2 regions of the Halomonas sp. B23F22_3 genome follow, and region 1 is predicted to be linked to the other one. Evidence: riboswitches for the same ligand, from Rfam matches in the RefSeq annotation. Region 1 holds a riboswitch; the other holds the start of a gene.

Region 1 (7,641 bases):
CGGATCGATGGGGCCGGGTCGGTGGTGGCCGAGATGAAGAAGCGCACCCGCATCAAAGTCGATCTCGACGACATCGAGATGACCGATGTCGCCGCTCCCCCCGCGTCTGCGCCCCTGCTCCGCGGCGACGGCTTCCGGCTCGACCTCACCACGCCCGCCCTGCGCCTTCAGGTGCTCCCCGACCCGCGTCACGAGGCGCGTCATGTCCGGGCCCAGCTGCAGTGGCGGAACACCGAGGTAGGCGACATCGCCGCCCTCGACCGCTATCTCCCTGCCGAGGTGCCCCTGACACTGGAAGGGGGCGTGTCGCGGCTGCAGGGCGAGCTGACCTTTGACGGCGAGCGCCTGAGCGGGGGATTCGACCTGTCCGGCGAGGCCCTGGCTCTGGGCCTCGGCGAGCAGTCGCTGACGGGACGACTCGACCTGCACCTGCCGATTGCCGAGCTCGACGTCGAACGCGGCCTGGTGGACATCTCCGGCGCGAGACTCGACCTCGACGCCACCGCCTCGGGCGAGGCGCAGCCGCTCACCGCCGAGCTGCAACTGCCCACGGCTCGGTTCCAGCTCCCGCGGGCCTGGCGAGCCCCGGCGGACGCCCTCCCGCCCGACGCCGCCCCGCCCTGGTCGGCGGACGTGGAACTACATGGTCGGGTGGGCCATCTCGGCATGCTCACCCCCTTCCTCGCCGAACGCTTCGACGGCGTCGGACTCGCCCTGGAAGGCGGCGGCCGGCTCGCCGGGACCCTGCGCATCCAGGAGGGGCAGCCGCTGGAGGGCAGCCAGCTGGAGGTGCACTCCGAGGCGCTGGGGGCGCGCTTCCTGGGCGTCCATGCCCGCGGCGAGGGTCGGGCGCTGCTCACCCTGCGCCCCGACGGCACCGATCCGCAGGCAGACCTCGCCCTCGTCTTCAATGAGGTGGATCTCACCCGCCTCGCAGATGGCCGCCGGCTCTTCCAGGCCGAGCGGCTCTCCCTCACCGGCACGGCGAGTGCACGAGCGCCGTTCCCGGGCTCCCGCTCGCTGACGGCGGAGTGGCACGGCGCGCGCATCCCCGATGTGGCGGTGCTCGACGCCTACCTGCCGGAGGCTGCGCCGTTGGAGCTGGCGGCCGGATGGGCCGACAGCCGCGGGCGCATCGTGCTGGAGGACGACCGGGGCCGCGGGCGCATCACCCTCGCCGGCGACGAGATCAGGGGCCGCCTGCTGGAGGAGGAGTTCCAGGGCGAGCTGGACGTGACCCTGGAGCTTGGCGAGATCGTTCCCGACCGCCAGCGAGTCGACCTGTCCGGCAGCCGGTTGGCCCTGACCGCCTCGTCGCGTCGCGGAGAGACGCTTCGCACCCTGCTGGTGCTGCCCCGGGCGCGCCTCGAGGGCGGCTTCGACTGGCCCGGCCGGGAGGCGCCACGCCGCCCTCTGGCCGGCACCTTGCGGCTGGATGGCCAGCTCGACCGTCTCGGCTTCCTCAATGCCTTTCTGCCTGACGAACATGGCCTGGGCGTCGAGGGGGGCGGACGCCTGAGCCTCGACCTCGACCTGGCGAACGGCGAGGTGATGCCGGAAAGCCGGCTTCGCGTGCACTCCGACCGGCTCGCCGTGCGCTTCCTGCACTACGAGGCCTTCGGCGACGGCTCGCTGGTGCTCGAGACCACCGCCCCCGGCGCGCAGCTGCACCTCTCCCTGCCCCGCTTCGGCCTGCGCCGCCAGGGGGGAAGCGACGCGCTGATCGACGGCCGCCGGCTGGAGATCCGCAGCCGGTCGCCCCACCTCGACCCCAGTGAGGGCCTGGAGGCACTCAGCACGCGCATCGACATGCCCGATGTGGCGATACCGGATCTCGCCGCCTTCAACGACTACCTGCCCCAAGATGCCGGCATCGCCTTCCTCTCGGGCCAGGCGACGATGGCCACCCACCTGCGGCTGGAGGGCCTGGGGGCCGAGGGCAGCCTGCAGCTTCACGCCTCCGACGCCCGCCTCGCCATCGATGAGCAGGTCCTGGAGGGCAACTTGACGCTGACGACGCGCCTCTCCGATGGCGACCTGGAGACGCTGCGCTTCGATGTGGCAGGCTCCACGCTGAGCATGCGCGACGTGCGACTGGAGGACGCCGCCGGCGGCCTCACCCGGGGCTGGTGGGCGCGCCTCGAGGTCCCCGAGGGAGAGATGCGCTGGGAGGCACCGCTGTCCCTCGACGCCCGGCTCGACCTGGCCATGCGCGACAGTGGCCTGCTGGTCAACCTGTTCGTCGATTCGACCCGGGAGCGGGGCTGGCTGCGCGACAGGCTGACGCTCGGCGAGGTGCGCGGCAAGGCGCGCGTGATGTTCGACGACGACACCCTCCGCCTGGAGGACCTCGCCGTGCAGGGCGGCAGTCGGCTGGAGCTGCTGGCCAACGTCGCCCTGCGCGATGCCCGCCTGTCTGGCCGCGCCCTCGCCCGCTACGGGCCCTTTCGACTGGGCATCGAGCTGGATGGCGACCGCCGGCGATGGCAGCTGCGCAACGTCCGCGAGTGGTATGCCAGCGCTCGGCCCGCCAGCGAGCTGACCCTTCCTGAGCGCCAGGAGTGGGTCGAGTGGCTGGACGCCGAGCCGGAATGACGCGCCGCCCCCGCACCCCGGCGAGACGACACCGGCCTCCCCCCCGGAGGGTGGCAAGACGACGCCAGGATGCTAAGGTAAGTGCTTCGCTTGACGGGGTGCCGGTAGAGCCGGCTGAGATGGCGCGGGGTGTCGAGAGACTGTCGAAACAGACTCAGGACACCGAGCGCTGGTCCCGTGAACCTGATCCGGCTAGTACCGGCGTAGGAATCAAGCGGTGACCAGTGCCCCCTCGGCACCTTCCCTGGCCACCCTCCCCCGCCCCGCTTCCGGATCTCCCCCCGACCGGAGGCATGATGGGCTACCGATTCGACAATCTCACCGCGGCCTGCCAGGACGACTGGCGCGCCTATATCGAGCACGACTTCGTGCGCCGGCTCGGCGACGCCACCCTCGAGGAAGGCGCCTTTCGCCACTACCTCCAGCAGGACTACCTGTTCCTGATCCATTTCGCCCGGGCCTACGCCCTGGCCGCCTACAAGAGCCGCGACCTCGGCGAGCTACGCCACGCCTTCGAGGGCCTGAAGACGATCCTCGACGTGGAGCTGGGGCTGCACGTGGACTACTGCCGCGGCTGGGGCATCTCGGAGCAGGACCTGGCGCGCCTGCCCGAGGCGCGCGCGACGCTGGCCTACACGCGCTACGTGCTCGACACCGGCCACCGCGGCGACCTGCTGGACCTGCACGTGGCGCTGGCCCCCTGCCTGGTCGGCTACGGCGAGATCGCCCGGTGGCTCAACGGCCGCACCACCACGGTGCGCGGCGCCGCCAACCCCTATGACGCCTGGATCGCCATGTACGAGAGCGAGACGTTCCAGCAGGCCATGGCGGACGAGCGCGCCTGGCTGGACGCGCGCCTGGCGGAGGTGACGCCGGCGCGCTTCGCGGAGCTCACCGCGGTATTCCGCGACGCCACCCGGCTCGAGATCGACTTCTGGCAGATGGGGCTCGACCGGCGCCTCTGAGCTGGTCCCACCTGTCGTCCCGGGCTGGTTCTGGTCAGGCCGCCCACCCACGGGATAGAAGGGGAATCGCGAGATTGCCCGACCACCACGCTTGACGGGGCGCCGTTGATGACGGCTGAGACCATGCGCTTGCCAGCATGGATCCCGTTGAACCTGAACTGGCTAGGACCAGCGTAGGGATCAAGCGACAGGCCGTGTGCCCCGACGCCATGGCCCCTGTCCTTCCCGCCTGTGTCCTCCCTGACAAGACCCTGACAATCCTAGGGAGAACACCATGAGCAAGACCGCCCATTTCCTCGCCGAGAGTGCCCGCGTCGACGAGGCCGCCATCCAGCCGCTGCCCGGCTCGCGCAAGGTCTATATCGAGGGCTCGCGCCCGGACATCCGCGTCCCATTCCGCGAGATCAGCCTGTCGCCGACCGGGACCTCCGGGGAAGACGAGGCCAACCCGCCGCTGCTGGTCTACGACACCTCCGGCCCCTACACCGATCCCGAGGCCGAGATCGACCTGCGCCAGGGCCTTGCCGAGCTGCGCCGCGACTGGATCGAGGAACGCGGTGACACCGAATGGCTCGACGGCCCGACCTCCGAATACGGCCGGCGCCGGGCCAACGACCCGATGCTCGCCAACCTGCGCTTCGACCTGACCCGTGCCCCCCGTCGCGCCAAGCAAGGCCGCAACGTCACCCAGCTCCACTATGCCCGCCAGGGGATCGTCACCCCGGAGATGGAGTTCATCGCCATTCGCGAGAACCAGCGTCGCCAGGCGCTCGGGACTCAGGAGGTCGAGCGCATCCTCGGCCACCAGCACGCCGGCCAGGGCTTCGGCGCGCGCCTGCCGGCGGAGATCACCCCCGAGTTCGTGCGCGACGAGGTGGCCGCCGGCCGGGCGATCATCCCCTGCAACATCAACCACCCGGAGTCCGAGCCGATGATCATCGGCCGCAACTTCCTGGTGAAGATCAACGGCAACCTCGGCAACTCGGCGGTCACTTCCTCCATCGAGGACGAGGTCGACAAGATGACCTGGGGCATCCGCTGGGGCTCGGACACCATCATGGATCTCTCTACCGGGCAGAACATCCACGAGACCCGCGAGTGGATCATCCGCAACGCCCCGGTGCCGATCGGTACCGTGCCGATCTATCAGGCGCTGGAGAAGGTCAACGGCGTGGCCGAGGACCTCACCTGGGAGGTGTTCCGCGACACCCTGATCGAGCAGGCCGAGCAGGGCGTGGACTACTTCACCATCCACGCCGGCGTGCTGCTGCGCTACGTGCCGCTGACCGCCAAGCGCACCACCGGCATCGTCTCGCGCGGTGGGTCGATCATGGCCAAGTGGTGCCTCTTCCACCACCGGGAGAGCTTCCTCTACACCCACTTCGAGGAGATCTGCGAGATCTGCAAGCAGTATGATGTGGCCTTCTCGCTGGGCGACGGCCTGCGCCCGGGCTCGGTGGCCGACGCCAACGACGAGGCGCAGTTCGCCGAACTGGAGACCCTGGGCGAGCTGACCCGCATCGCCTGGCGGCACGACGTCCAGGTGATGATCGAGGGCCCCGGCCACGTGCCCATGCACCTGATCAAGGAGAACATGGACAAGCAGCTCACCGAGTGCGACGAGGCGCCCTTCTACACCCTGGGGCCGCTGACCACCGACATCGCACCCGGTTATGATCACATCACCTCCGGCATCGGCGCGGCGATGATCGGCTGGTACGGCTGCGCCATGCTCTGCTACGTGACCCCCAAGGAGCACCTGGGCCTGCCCAACAAGGACGACGTCAAGACCGGCATCATCACCTACAAGATCGCCGCCCACGCCGCCGACCTTGCCAAGGGGCACCCGGCCGCCCAGCGCCGCGACAACGCGCTCTCCAAGGCGCGCTTCGAGTTCCGCTGGGAGGACCAGTTCAACCTGGGGCTCGATCCGGACACCGCCCGGGAGTACCACGACGAGACCCTGCCCAAGGACTCCGCCAAGGTGGCGCACTTCTGCTCGATGTGCGGGCCCAAGTTCTGCTCGATGAAGATCAGCCAGGAGGTCCGCGACTCGGTCTTCAAGAGCGAGGCCAAGGAGAAGGACCTCAATGGCGACCAGGACGCAATGGAGCGTGGCATGCAGGAGCAGGCCGAACGGTTCCGCCAGGAGGGTGCCGAGCTCTACAAGGAGGTCTGAGACGACGCCGCGACCGTTGCCGTCAAAGACGGTCGTCGGCTCCTATCGCGACATGAAAAACGCCCCCGCCGGCTCTCCGGCGGGGGCGTTTTATCATGGCGCGGCGGACGCGCGCCGGACGCTTAGAAGCGGAACGTCATCCCGACGCTCGCGGCATCGAAGGTGTAGTTCGATTCGTCCAGGTAGCGGACGTAGTCGGCCCCGAGGGCGAGGTTCGGTGCCACGTCGAACTCGGCGCCGCCGCCCCAGGAGAAGCCGGTCTCATCGTCGACGTCGAAGTCCACCTCGGTGAAGCCGGCCAAGCCGTAGAGGCGGAAGTCCGGGGTGATGGGCAGGATGCCCTTGGCGTAGGCGCCGGCCAGGTAGTCGAGCTCGACGCTGCCGTCGGAGCCACCGCCGCCGAGATGGCCCTCCAGGGCGAAGTAGTCGTTGAAGGCCACGCCGCCGCGCAGGCGCAGGCCGGTGCTGTCGGCCTTGCCGGGGCCGCGGTCCGGATCCAGCTCCCAGAACAGGGCGTCGCCGCCGAGGTAGGGGCTCGGGTCGTAGTTCATCGGGCTGCCCTGAGCCAAGGCGCTAGTGCCGGCCAGCAGCAGGGCGGCGGATACGGCAGAGATCGTGAAGGTCTTCATGGCAGCTCTCCAGTTAGAAAACACTGTTTTCATACACGCCTTCATTCTGGTACACCTTCGACCAAGGTGCAATGCTCACCTCCATGCGACGAGCCGCGGCGTCGCACAAGTAAGAGCAGCGCCTGCGTCGCCGTCCGCGATCCACGTCACTGTTTACCGACTCGCAACGTGTTAATTTCGCAGGAATCCGGCCCCGCTCCCCTCGACACGAAAGGATGTGCCATGAACGACCCGGTACTGGTCATCAACTGCGGCTCCTCGTCGATCAAGTATGCCCTGGTGCCCGACGCTTTCCATCAGCCACGACTCTCCGGCCTGGCCGAGCGCCTGGGCAGCGAGGATGCGCGCCTCACGGGCATCGATGGCCAGGGTCGTCCGTTCTCGCGGCCGCTGCACGGGGCCCGCCATGCCGACGCCATGGCGGAGATCCTCGAGGGCCTCGAGGGACAGCATCCCGTGGCGGTGGGGCATCGCGTCGTTCACGGCGGCGAGCGCTTCACCCGCGCCACCCGCATCGACGCCGCGGTGAAGCGGGCCATCGAGGCCACCGTGGCCATGGCGCCGCTGCACAACCCGGCCAACCTCGAAGGCATGGCGGCCACCCAGGCACTGTTCCCCGATCTGCCGCAGGTAGCGGTCTTCGATACCGCCTTCCACCAGACCCTGCCCCCTCGGGCCTATCGCTATGCGCTGCCGGACACGCTCTACCGGCGGCACGGCATTCGCCGCTACGGCTTCCATGGCAGCAGCCACGCCTACGTGAGCGCCCGGGTCGGCGCCCTGAGCGAGCGCCGCCATGGCGGCTGGCTGATCGCGCACCTGGGCAACGGCTGCTCCACCTGCGCGGTCTGGCAGGGGGCGAGCGTCGACACCAGCATGGGCCTGACGCCGCTGGAGGGCCTGGTGATGGGCACCCGCAGCGGCGACGTGGACCCCGGCCTGCACGCCCACCTGGCCCGCCAGCTGGGCTGGTCGCTCGAGCGCATCGACACCCTGCTCAACAAGGAGAGCGGGCTGCTGGGCCTCTCCGGGCTCTCCAACGACATGCGCCGCCTGCACCAGGCCGCCGCCGAGCACCACGCGGGCGCCGAGCTTGCCATCGAGGTATTCTGCTATCGCCTGGCCAAGTCGCTGGCGGGGCTCACCTGCGCCCTGCCGCGTCTGGATGGCATCGTCTTCACCGGCGGCATCGGCGAGAACGACAGCGACGTGCGCGCCCGGGTGGTCGAGCAGCTGCGTCACTTCAGCCTGCGCGTGGACGCCCGAGCCAATG
Region 2 (7,641 bases), 170 kb from region 1:
GCCCCAGCTGGCGCAGCGAGGCCGCCACCGGCAGGCACTCATCCAACGCACGCTGCTTGGCCCGGGCCTCCTCCATGGTGGAACCGACATAGGTGACGAGTCCCGGCAGGATGGGCACCGGTGCGCTGCGCCCGGCCGCCTCCACCCGCGACTTGATGTCCCGGTAGTAGCCCTGGGCGGTCGGGAGGTCATAGGCGACCGCGTAGATCGCCTCGGCGTAGCGCGCCGCCAGGTCGCGCCCCTGGGAGGAGGCGCCCGCCTGCACCAGCACCGGATGCCCCTGGGGCGGGCGCGGCAGGTTCAGGGGCCCGTCCACCAGGAAGTGCTCTCCGTGGTGGTCGATCTTGCGCACCTTGTCCGGGTCGGCATAGCGGCCCTGGCGGTCGCGCTCGATGGCATCATCGGCCCAGCTGTCCCAAAGCGCCAGCACCGTCTGCACGAACTCCTCGGCCCGGGCGTAGCGTTCGGCATGCGCAGGCATGGCTTGGTAGCCGTGATTGCGCGCCTCGCTGTCGAACATCGAGGTCACCACGTTCCAGCCCACGCGCCCGCCGGAGATATGGTCCAGCGAGCCCACCAGCCGGGCCGCATGGAAGGGGGTATAGAAGGTGCTCGAGAGCGTGCTGATCAGCCCGATGTGCCGAGTGGCCCGGCTCATTGCGGAGAGCGCGGTCAGCGGCTCGAGATGCCAGTTGAAGCCGTCCTCCACGCTGCCGGCGCTCATGCCGTCGGCGAAGAAGACAGCGTCGAGCTTGCCGCGCTCGGCGGTGCGGGCCAGCGACTCGTAGTAGGCGATGTCGCCGAGCCGCTCGGCGCTGGAGTCGGGGTGCCGCCAGGCCGCGCGGTGGTGGCCGGCACCCATCACGAACAGGTTGAGGTGCAGTGTCTCGTCGGGGTGGCGCGGCGTCATCATCCTTTCACCAGGCCGCCGTCGACGATCAGGTTCTGGCCGGTGACCGCCCGCGCCCAGGGCGAGGCGAAGAACAGCGCCGCGTCGGCGAACTCCGCCGGCGTGGTCACCCGGCGCAGCGGGGTGTTCTGCGCGATCAGGTCGAAGACCGCCTCAGGGGTCGCGCTGGACGCATCGGTGGTGCGCAGCAGCCCGCCGGAGATCATGTTCACGGCAATGTTGTCGGGCCCCAGGTCGTTGGAGAGCGTGCGGGTCAGCGAGAGCAGCGCGGCCTTGCCGGCGGTGTAGTCGTGATAGGGCACGACGGGGTTCTGGAACAGGTTGGTGCCGACGTTGATGATCCGCCCGCCGCCCTGCTCGCGCATGCCGGCAAGCGCCGCCTGGATGGTGTTCAGCGCACCCCGGTTGACGCCCTCCAGCTGCTGCTGGAGGTGCGCCCAGTCGAGGGCGTCGGCGTCGGGACGCGCATCGCCGTTGAAGGTGAACTCCGGCAGGGCGTTGTTGACCACGGTGGTGATCGGCGCGTCAAAGTGGACGCGGGCCTGCTCGAACAGCGCCTGCACCGCCTCGGCCTCACGCACGTCGGCTTGAACGGCCAGGACCCGCTGCGGCGCCTCCTTCACCAGCGCCTCGGCGGCCTCACGGCTCTGGTAGTAGTTGACCACCACGCGGGCGCCCTGGTCGAGAAAGGCTCGGGTCAGGTGGGCGCCAAGACCGCGCGCGCCGCCGGTGACGAGTACGACCTGCTGGTCGAGGGGGAGAGAGGAAACGGCCATGAGAACTCCTTGATACGCGGCAAAGGACGCCGCGCTGGAGCCGGCCGACATCCCTTCGCCAGTGTGAACTGGATCAGGTTCGACGGGTATTATCTCAGCGGCCGCAGCCGCACCCCGTGTCTCAGGCCACCATAGCGCATTCGGGTAGGCAGCAACAGCCGGGGAACCGTTCGGGAACAGGCCGGCGCAAGGGGGACGTCAATCTGGAGCGGATAACGAGATACGAGGAAACGACATCAGCCGGGCTGGCGCCTTGGCTCATGATTGGCATCTAGGAAGGTGATGCAAGATTGGAGCGGGAAAGGAGATCGACTGCGCCGGCACTCCGGATCATGACCCGAGCCTTGGCGTGTCGATAGTGACTACGTAGGAGATTGGAGCGGGAAAGGAGATTCGAACTCCCGACCCTCGCCTTGGCAAGGCGATGCTCTACCACTGAGCTATTCCCGCTTATCTGGAGGCGTGCTTGTGAGAAGTGGCGTCCCATAGGGGGTTCGAACCCCTGTTACCGCCGTGAAAGGGCGGTGTCCTAGGCCACTAGACGAATGGGACGCAATCATCGCTCAAGGAGCGAATGGAGCGGGAAAGGAGATTCGAACTCCCGACCCTCGCCTTGGCAAGGCGATGCTCTACCACTGAGCTATTCCCGCTTGGTCTTCTCGCACCGTGTTGCTACCGGCTGTCGAAGGTGGCGTCCCATAGGGGGTTCGAACCCCTGTTACCGCCGTGAAAGGGCGGTGTCCTAGACCACTAGACGAATGGGACGCAATTTTTACCTTCAAACTGGAGCGGGAAACGAGATTCGAACTCGCGACCCTCGCCTTGGCAAGGCGATGCTCTACCACTGAGCTATTCCCGCACTCCGGCACCTTAACGAATCGAGTGGCGTCCCATAGGGGGTTCGAACCCCTGTTACCGCCGTGAAAGGGCGGTGTCCTGGACCACTAGACGAATGGGACGCATTGGCTCGCCTCGTCGAGGTGCGGCGAATATTACCGGCGCTCCCGGGGGCTGTCAAGCGCCTCTCATCGCTCGTTGATACCGCGTGACCTGCCAGGGGCCGCCACTGGAAACCCCCACCCGGTGAGATGTCAGAATGAGGGCGAGACGCCGAGCCTGCCGCCGGCTCCACGACGCAATGAGGAGAAGAGGCCATGCGCAGCAAGATCCAGAAGAGCGACGCCGAGTGGCGTGAGCAGCTGACGCCGGAGCAGTACCGCGTCACCCGCGAGAAGGGCACCGAACCGGCCTTCAGCGGGAAGTACAACGTGAGCGACGAGCACGGCATCTATCACTGCGTGTGCTGCAATGCGCCGCTGTTCGAGAACGAGCACAAGTTCAATGCCGGCTGCGGCTGGCCGAGCTTCGATCGACCCTTCACGCCGAAGTGCGTCGAGGAGCAGACCGACACCAGCCACGGCATGCAGCGAAGCGAGGTGACCTGCGCCCGCTGCGATGCCCACCTCGGCCATGTCTTCACCGACGGCCCGCCGGAGACCACCGGGCTTCGCTACTGCATCAACTCGGTGGCGATCGCCTTCCACGCCGGCGAGTAGCCGCACGACCCGCCACCGCCCCGCTCGGCGACGGCCGTCCATCTGCTATGATGGGCGGCCATTTTTCTACACGCTCATGCAGGAGAGGCTCGATGCTCGGCTGGTTTCCGGGACACATGAACAAGGCGCGCCGGCAGATCCTCGAGGCGCTGCCGGAGATCGACGTGGTGATCGAGGTGCTCGACGCCCGTCTCCCCTACTCCAGCGCCAACCCCATGCTCGCCGAGCTGACGCGCCACAAGCCGGTGCTCAAGATCCTCTCGCGGGCCGATCTGGCCGACCCCGAGCGGACCCGCGAGTGGACGGCCTTCTTCGACGCCCAGGATGACACCCGGGCACTCGCGGTGACCACCACCCAGGCCCGCGAGCTCAAGCGCATCCCGAAGCTGTGCCACGAGCTGGCCGGCCAGGTGCGCGCCGACCGCGACGTGCGGGTGATGGTCATGGGCATTCCCAACGTCGGCAAGTCGACCCTGATCAACGGCCTGGCCGGGCGCACGATCGCCAAGACCGGCAACGAGCCCGCCGTCACCAAGCGCCAGCAGAAGGTGCGCATCGGCGGCCGCGTGGCGCTGATCGACACCCCCGGGGTGCTGTGGCCGAAGATCGAGGATCAGGCCAGCGCCCACCGCCTGGCGGCCAGCGGCGCCATCCGCGATACCGCCATCGACTACGTCGACGTGGCCGTGGTCGCCGCCGCCGAGCTGGCCAGGCGCTATCCCGAGGCGCTCAGCGCACGCTACAAGCTCAAGTCGTTGCCGGCCTACACGGCGCACCCCGACGCCGACCAGGTGGATGCCGACGGCCCCGTGCGGGTCGACCTGCTGGCCCTGAGCGGCTACGACGGCCACGCCATCCTCAGCGAGATCGCGTCCAAGCGCGGCGGCCTGCGCGCCGGCGGCGAGATCGACCTGCATCGGGGCGCGGAAGTGCTGCTCCACGAGCTTCGCGACGGCAAGCTCGGCCGCCTCACCCTGGAGACCCCGGCCGACATCCCGGTCGCGCCGGAACCGGAGGAGCCGGCGCCGGACGAACCGCGCCCCGAGGATGGTGGCGACGGCGCCGAACCCGCATAATCGCAGGCGACGCCGACGAACAACGATCGCCGCCCAAGGCGGCACACGGACATCACTGGATTCAGCGCCCATGGATACCCCCCCGATCAGGAAATCGCACAAGCTCGAGAACGTCTGCTACGACATTCGCGGCCCGGTGCTCGAGCACGCCAAGCGGCTGGAAGAAGAAGGCCAGCGCATCCTCAAGCTGAACATCGGCAATCCCGCGCCGTTCGGCTTCGAGGCGCCGGAGGAGATCCTCCAGGACGTGATGCGCAACCTCCCCACCGCCCAGGGCTACTGCGATTCCAAGGGGCTCTACTCGGCGCGCAAGGCGATCATGCAGGAGTGCCAGCGCAAGGACATCCCCGGCGTCGGCATCGAAGACATCTACATCGGCAACGGCGTCTCGGAGCTGATCGTGATGGCGCTGCAGTCGCTGCTCAACGACGGCGACGAGGTGCTGATACCGGCGCCCGACTACCCGCTGTGGACCGCCGCCGCCAACCTTTCGGGCGGCCACGCCGTGCACTACCGGTGCGACGAGCAGGCCGACTGGGCGCCGGACATGGACGACATCCGCGCCAAGGTCACCGCGCACACCCGGGCCATCGTGATCATCAACCCCAACAACCCCACCGGCGCCGTCTATCCGCCGGCGGTGGTGCGCGAGCTCCTCGAGATAGCCCGGGAGCACGACCTGGTGGTGTTCTCCGACGAGATCTACGACAAGATCCTCTACGACGGGGTCGAGCACGTCTCCACCGGGGCGCTGGCCGGCGATGACCAGCTGGTGGTGACCATGAACGGGCTCTCGAAGAGCTATCGCTGCGCCGGCTTCCGCAGCGGCTGGATGATCCTCTCGGGCAACATCGCCAAGCAGCGCGCCGCCGACTTCATCCAGGGGCTGACGATGCTGGCCTCGATGCGCCTGTGTGCCAACGTGCCGGCCCAGCACGCCATCCAGACGGCGCTGGGCGGCTACCAGTCGATCAACGACCTGATCCTGCCCGGCGGGCGCCTGCTCGCCCAGCGCGACATCACCGTCGAGAAGCTCAACGCCATTCCCGGGGTCAGCTGCACCCGGCCCAAGGGGGCGCTCTACGCCTTCCCGAAGCTCGACCCCCAGGTCTTCAACATCCAGGACGACCAGCAGCTGGTGCTCGATCTGCTGCTCCAGGAGAAGATCCTGCTGGTCCAGGGCACGGCCTTCAACTGGCCCGAGCCCGATCACGTGCGCATCGTCACCCTGCCCTGGGCCGACCAGCTGGAGGACGCCCTGGACCGCTTCGCGCGCTTCCTGTCGCGCTATCGCCAGTAGCCGGGGCGACGCCGGCCCGCCGCTTGAAACCCGACGGGCCAGCCCGTATCTAAGCAACAGCTTGTCTACGCCGCGACCGCGGCGCCCCTATCGACGACTGGAGAGTTCCGGCAATGATGAGAATCCTGCTGTTCCTGGGCACCAACCTGGCGGTGATCCTGGTCGCCAGCATCACCCTGCGCCTGCTGGGGGTGGAGAGCTACCTGAACGAGCAGGGCATGAACTTCAATGCCCTGCTGATCTTCTGCTTCATCTTCGGCATGGCCGGCTCGATGATCTCGCTGTTCATCTCCAAGTGGATGGCCAAGCGCTCGACCGGCACCGTGGTGATCGAGACGCCGAGCAACTCCACCGAGCAGTGGCTGCTCGACACGGTGGGTGAGCTGGCCCGCGAGGCCGGCATCAAGATGCCGGAGGTCGGCATCTTCCCCGCCCAGCAGTCCAACGCCTTCGCCACCGGCTGGAACAAGGACGATGCCCTGGTGGCGGTCTCCGCCGGCCTGCTCAACCGCATGCGCCCCGAAGAGGTGCGCGCGGTGCTGGCCCACGAGATCGGCCACGTCGCCAACGGCGACATGGTGACCCTGGCGCTGGTGCAGGGCGTGCTCAACACCTTCGTGATGTTCTTCGCCCGAGTGGTCGCCCACCTGGTCGACGGCTTCCTGAAGAGCCGCAGCGACGGCGAGGGGGGCCTCGGGTTCATGGGCTACTTCGCGGTGGTGATCGTCGCCGAGATCGTCTTCGGCCTGATCGCCTCGGCCATCGTCGCCTGGTTCTCGCGCTTCCGGGAGTACCGGGCCGACAGTGCCGGCGCCCGCCTCGCCGGCAGCGGCGCCATGATCAATGCCCTGGCGCGGCTCAAGGCCGAGACCGAGATGCCCGACCAGATGCCGGATACCCTGCGCGCCATGGCCATCACCAAGGGCCAGACCCGCTCGCTGATGGAGCGCATGTTCGCCAGCCACCCGCCGCTGGATGATCGTATCCGCGCGCTCAAGGAAGCCGCCTACCGGCAGTGAATGGTAGAGCACAGAAGGAAGCCGCCTACCGGCAGTGAATGGTAGAGCACAGAAGGAAGCCGCCTACCGGCAGTAACGCCGCTTAGGCAGCACTATGCAGACGACAGCAGGCCCGCCGATTGGCGGGCCTGCTGTCGTTCGGGCCGGGGTCGCGGTCAGCGGGCGGCGATGCGAAACCCGGCCCCTGCCAGCAGCGGCTCGAGCTCCCGTGCGCCCTCGCCCAGAACGAGCTCGAGGGAGGCGGCCTCCCGGCGCAGCGGATAGCGCGCCCGGCAGCCGTCGAAGCCCTTGGCCATGCCCTGGCGGCGCGCCTCGCGGTGCAGGCTGTCGTGGTCGCGTCGCGGGTCGTAGACGGCGCGCAGGCAGAGCCGCAGCGCCTCCTCGGGCAACAAGCCGGCCTCGAGCACCAGGCGCGCGACGGGCGGAGCCGGCGCCAGGTCCTCGAGCGTCAGGCGCGCGGGCAGGCCGACGTGATGGGCCAGGGCGCGGTAGATGTGATGGGTGCCGCGCAGCTTGCCGTCCAGGCTGTAGCCGGCGATGTGCGGCGTGGCGATCTCGGCGAGATCGGCCAGGGCGGCGTCGATGGCGGGCTCCTGCTCCCAGACGTCGAGCACCGCCGTGATATCGCCCTGCCCCGCCAGGCGCTGGCGCAGCGCCCGGCCGTCCACGCAGTCGCCGCGCCCGGCATTGAGCAGCAGCGTGCCCGGCGCCAGGGCCGCGAGGCGCTGGGCATCCAGCAGGTGACGGGTGGCGTGGGGGCCCTCCCTGACCAGCGGCGTATGCAGGCAGAGCACGTCACACTCGTCGATCAGGGTGTCGAGGTCAAAAAAGCCGGCCAGGCCCTCCGCCTCGATGCTCTCTGCTTCCACCCTGGGCGGGTCGCAGGCCAGGCAGTCGATGCCCATAGCGGTGAGCCGCCCGAGCAGCCGCCCGCCGACGTTGCCCACGCCGACGATGCCGATGCGGCGCTCGGCGAGCCGGAAATCCTGGCGCTCGGCCAGGGT

The links. Region 1 has a riboswitch for thiamine pyrophosphate ahead of tenA (thiaminase II). Riboswitches for the same ligand answer to the same signal wherever they lie in the genome.
Region 2: another riboswitch for thiamine pyrophosphate. It lies ahead of ACGTNG_RS04540 (3-oxoacyl-ACP reductase); the one in region 1 lies ahead of tenA (thiaminase II).

The regions. Positions count from the first base shown of each region.
Region 1 covers NZ_JBIEKG010000002.1:11,776-19,416, reverse strand. Annotated here, with positions in the region: gene ACGTNG_RS03750 (hypothetical protein) at 1-2,595, shown strand, start outside; TPP riboswitch at 2,680-2,822, shown strand; gene tenA (thiaminase II) at 2,892-3,560, shown strand; TPP riboswitch at 3,646-3,757, shown strand; gene thiC (phosphomethylpyrimidine synthase ThiC) at 3,835-5,739, shown strand; gene ACGTNG_RS03735 (porin family protein) at 5,862-6,368, opposite strand; gene ACGTNG_RS03730 (acetate/propionate family kinase) at 6,591-7,641, shown strand, end outside.
Region 2 covers NZ_JBIEKG010000002.1:182,337-189,977, reverse strand. Annotated here, with positions in the region: gene ACGTNG_RS04545 (LLM class flavin-dependent oxidoreductase) at 1-913, opposite strand, end outside; gene ACGTNG_RS04540 (3-oxoacyl-ACP reductase) at 910-1,686, opposite strand; TPP riboswitch at 1,720-1,813, opposite strand; tRNA gene ACGTNG_RS04535 (tRNA-Gly) at 2,062-2,136, opposite strand; tRNA gene ACGTNG_RS04530 (tRNA-Glu) at 2,163-2,238, opposite strand; tRNA gene ACGTNG_RS04525 (tRNA-Gly) at 2,262-2,336, opposite strand; tRNA gene ACGTNG_RS04520 (tRNA-Glu) at 2,376-2,451, opposite strand; tRNA gene ACGTNG_RS04515 (tRNA-Gly) at 2,471-2,545, opposite strand; tRNA gene ACGTNG_RS04510 (tRNA-Glu) at 2,570-2,645, opposite strand; gene msrB (peptide-methionine (R)-S-oxide reductase MsrB) at 2,841-3,242, shown strand; gene ylqF (ribosome biogenesis GTPase YlqF) at 3,335-4,318, shown strand; gene ACGTNG_RS04495 (pyridoxal phosphate-dependent aminotransferase) at 4,389-5,618, shown strand; gene htpX (protease HtpX) at 5,732-6,637, shown strand; gene pdxB (4-phosphoerythronate dehydrogenase PdxB) at 6,793-7,641, opposite strand, start outside.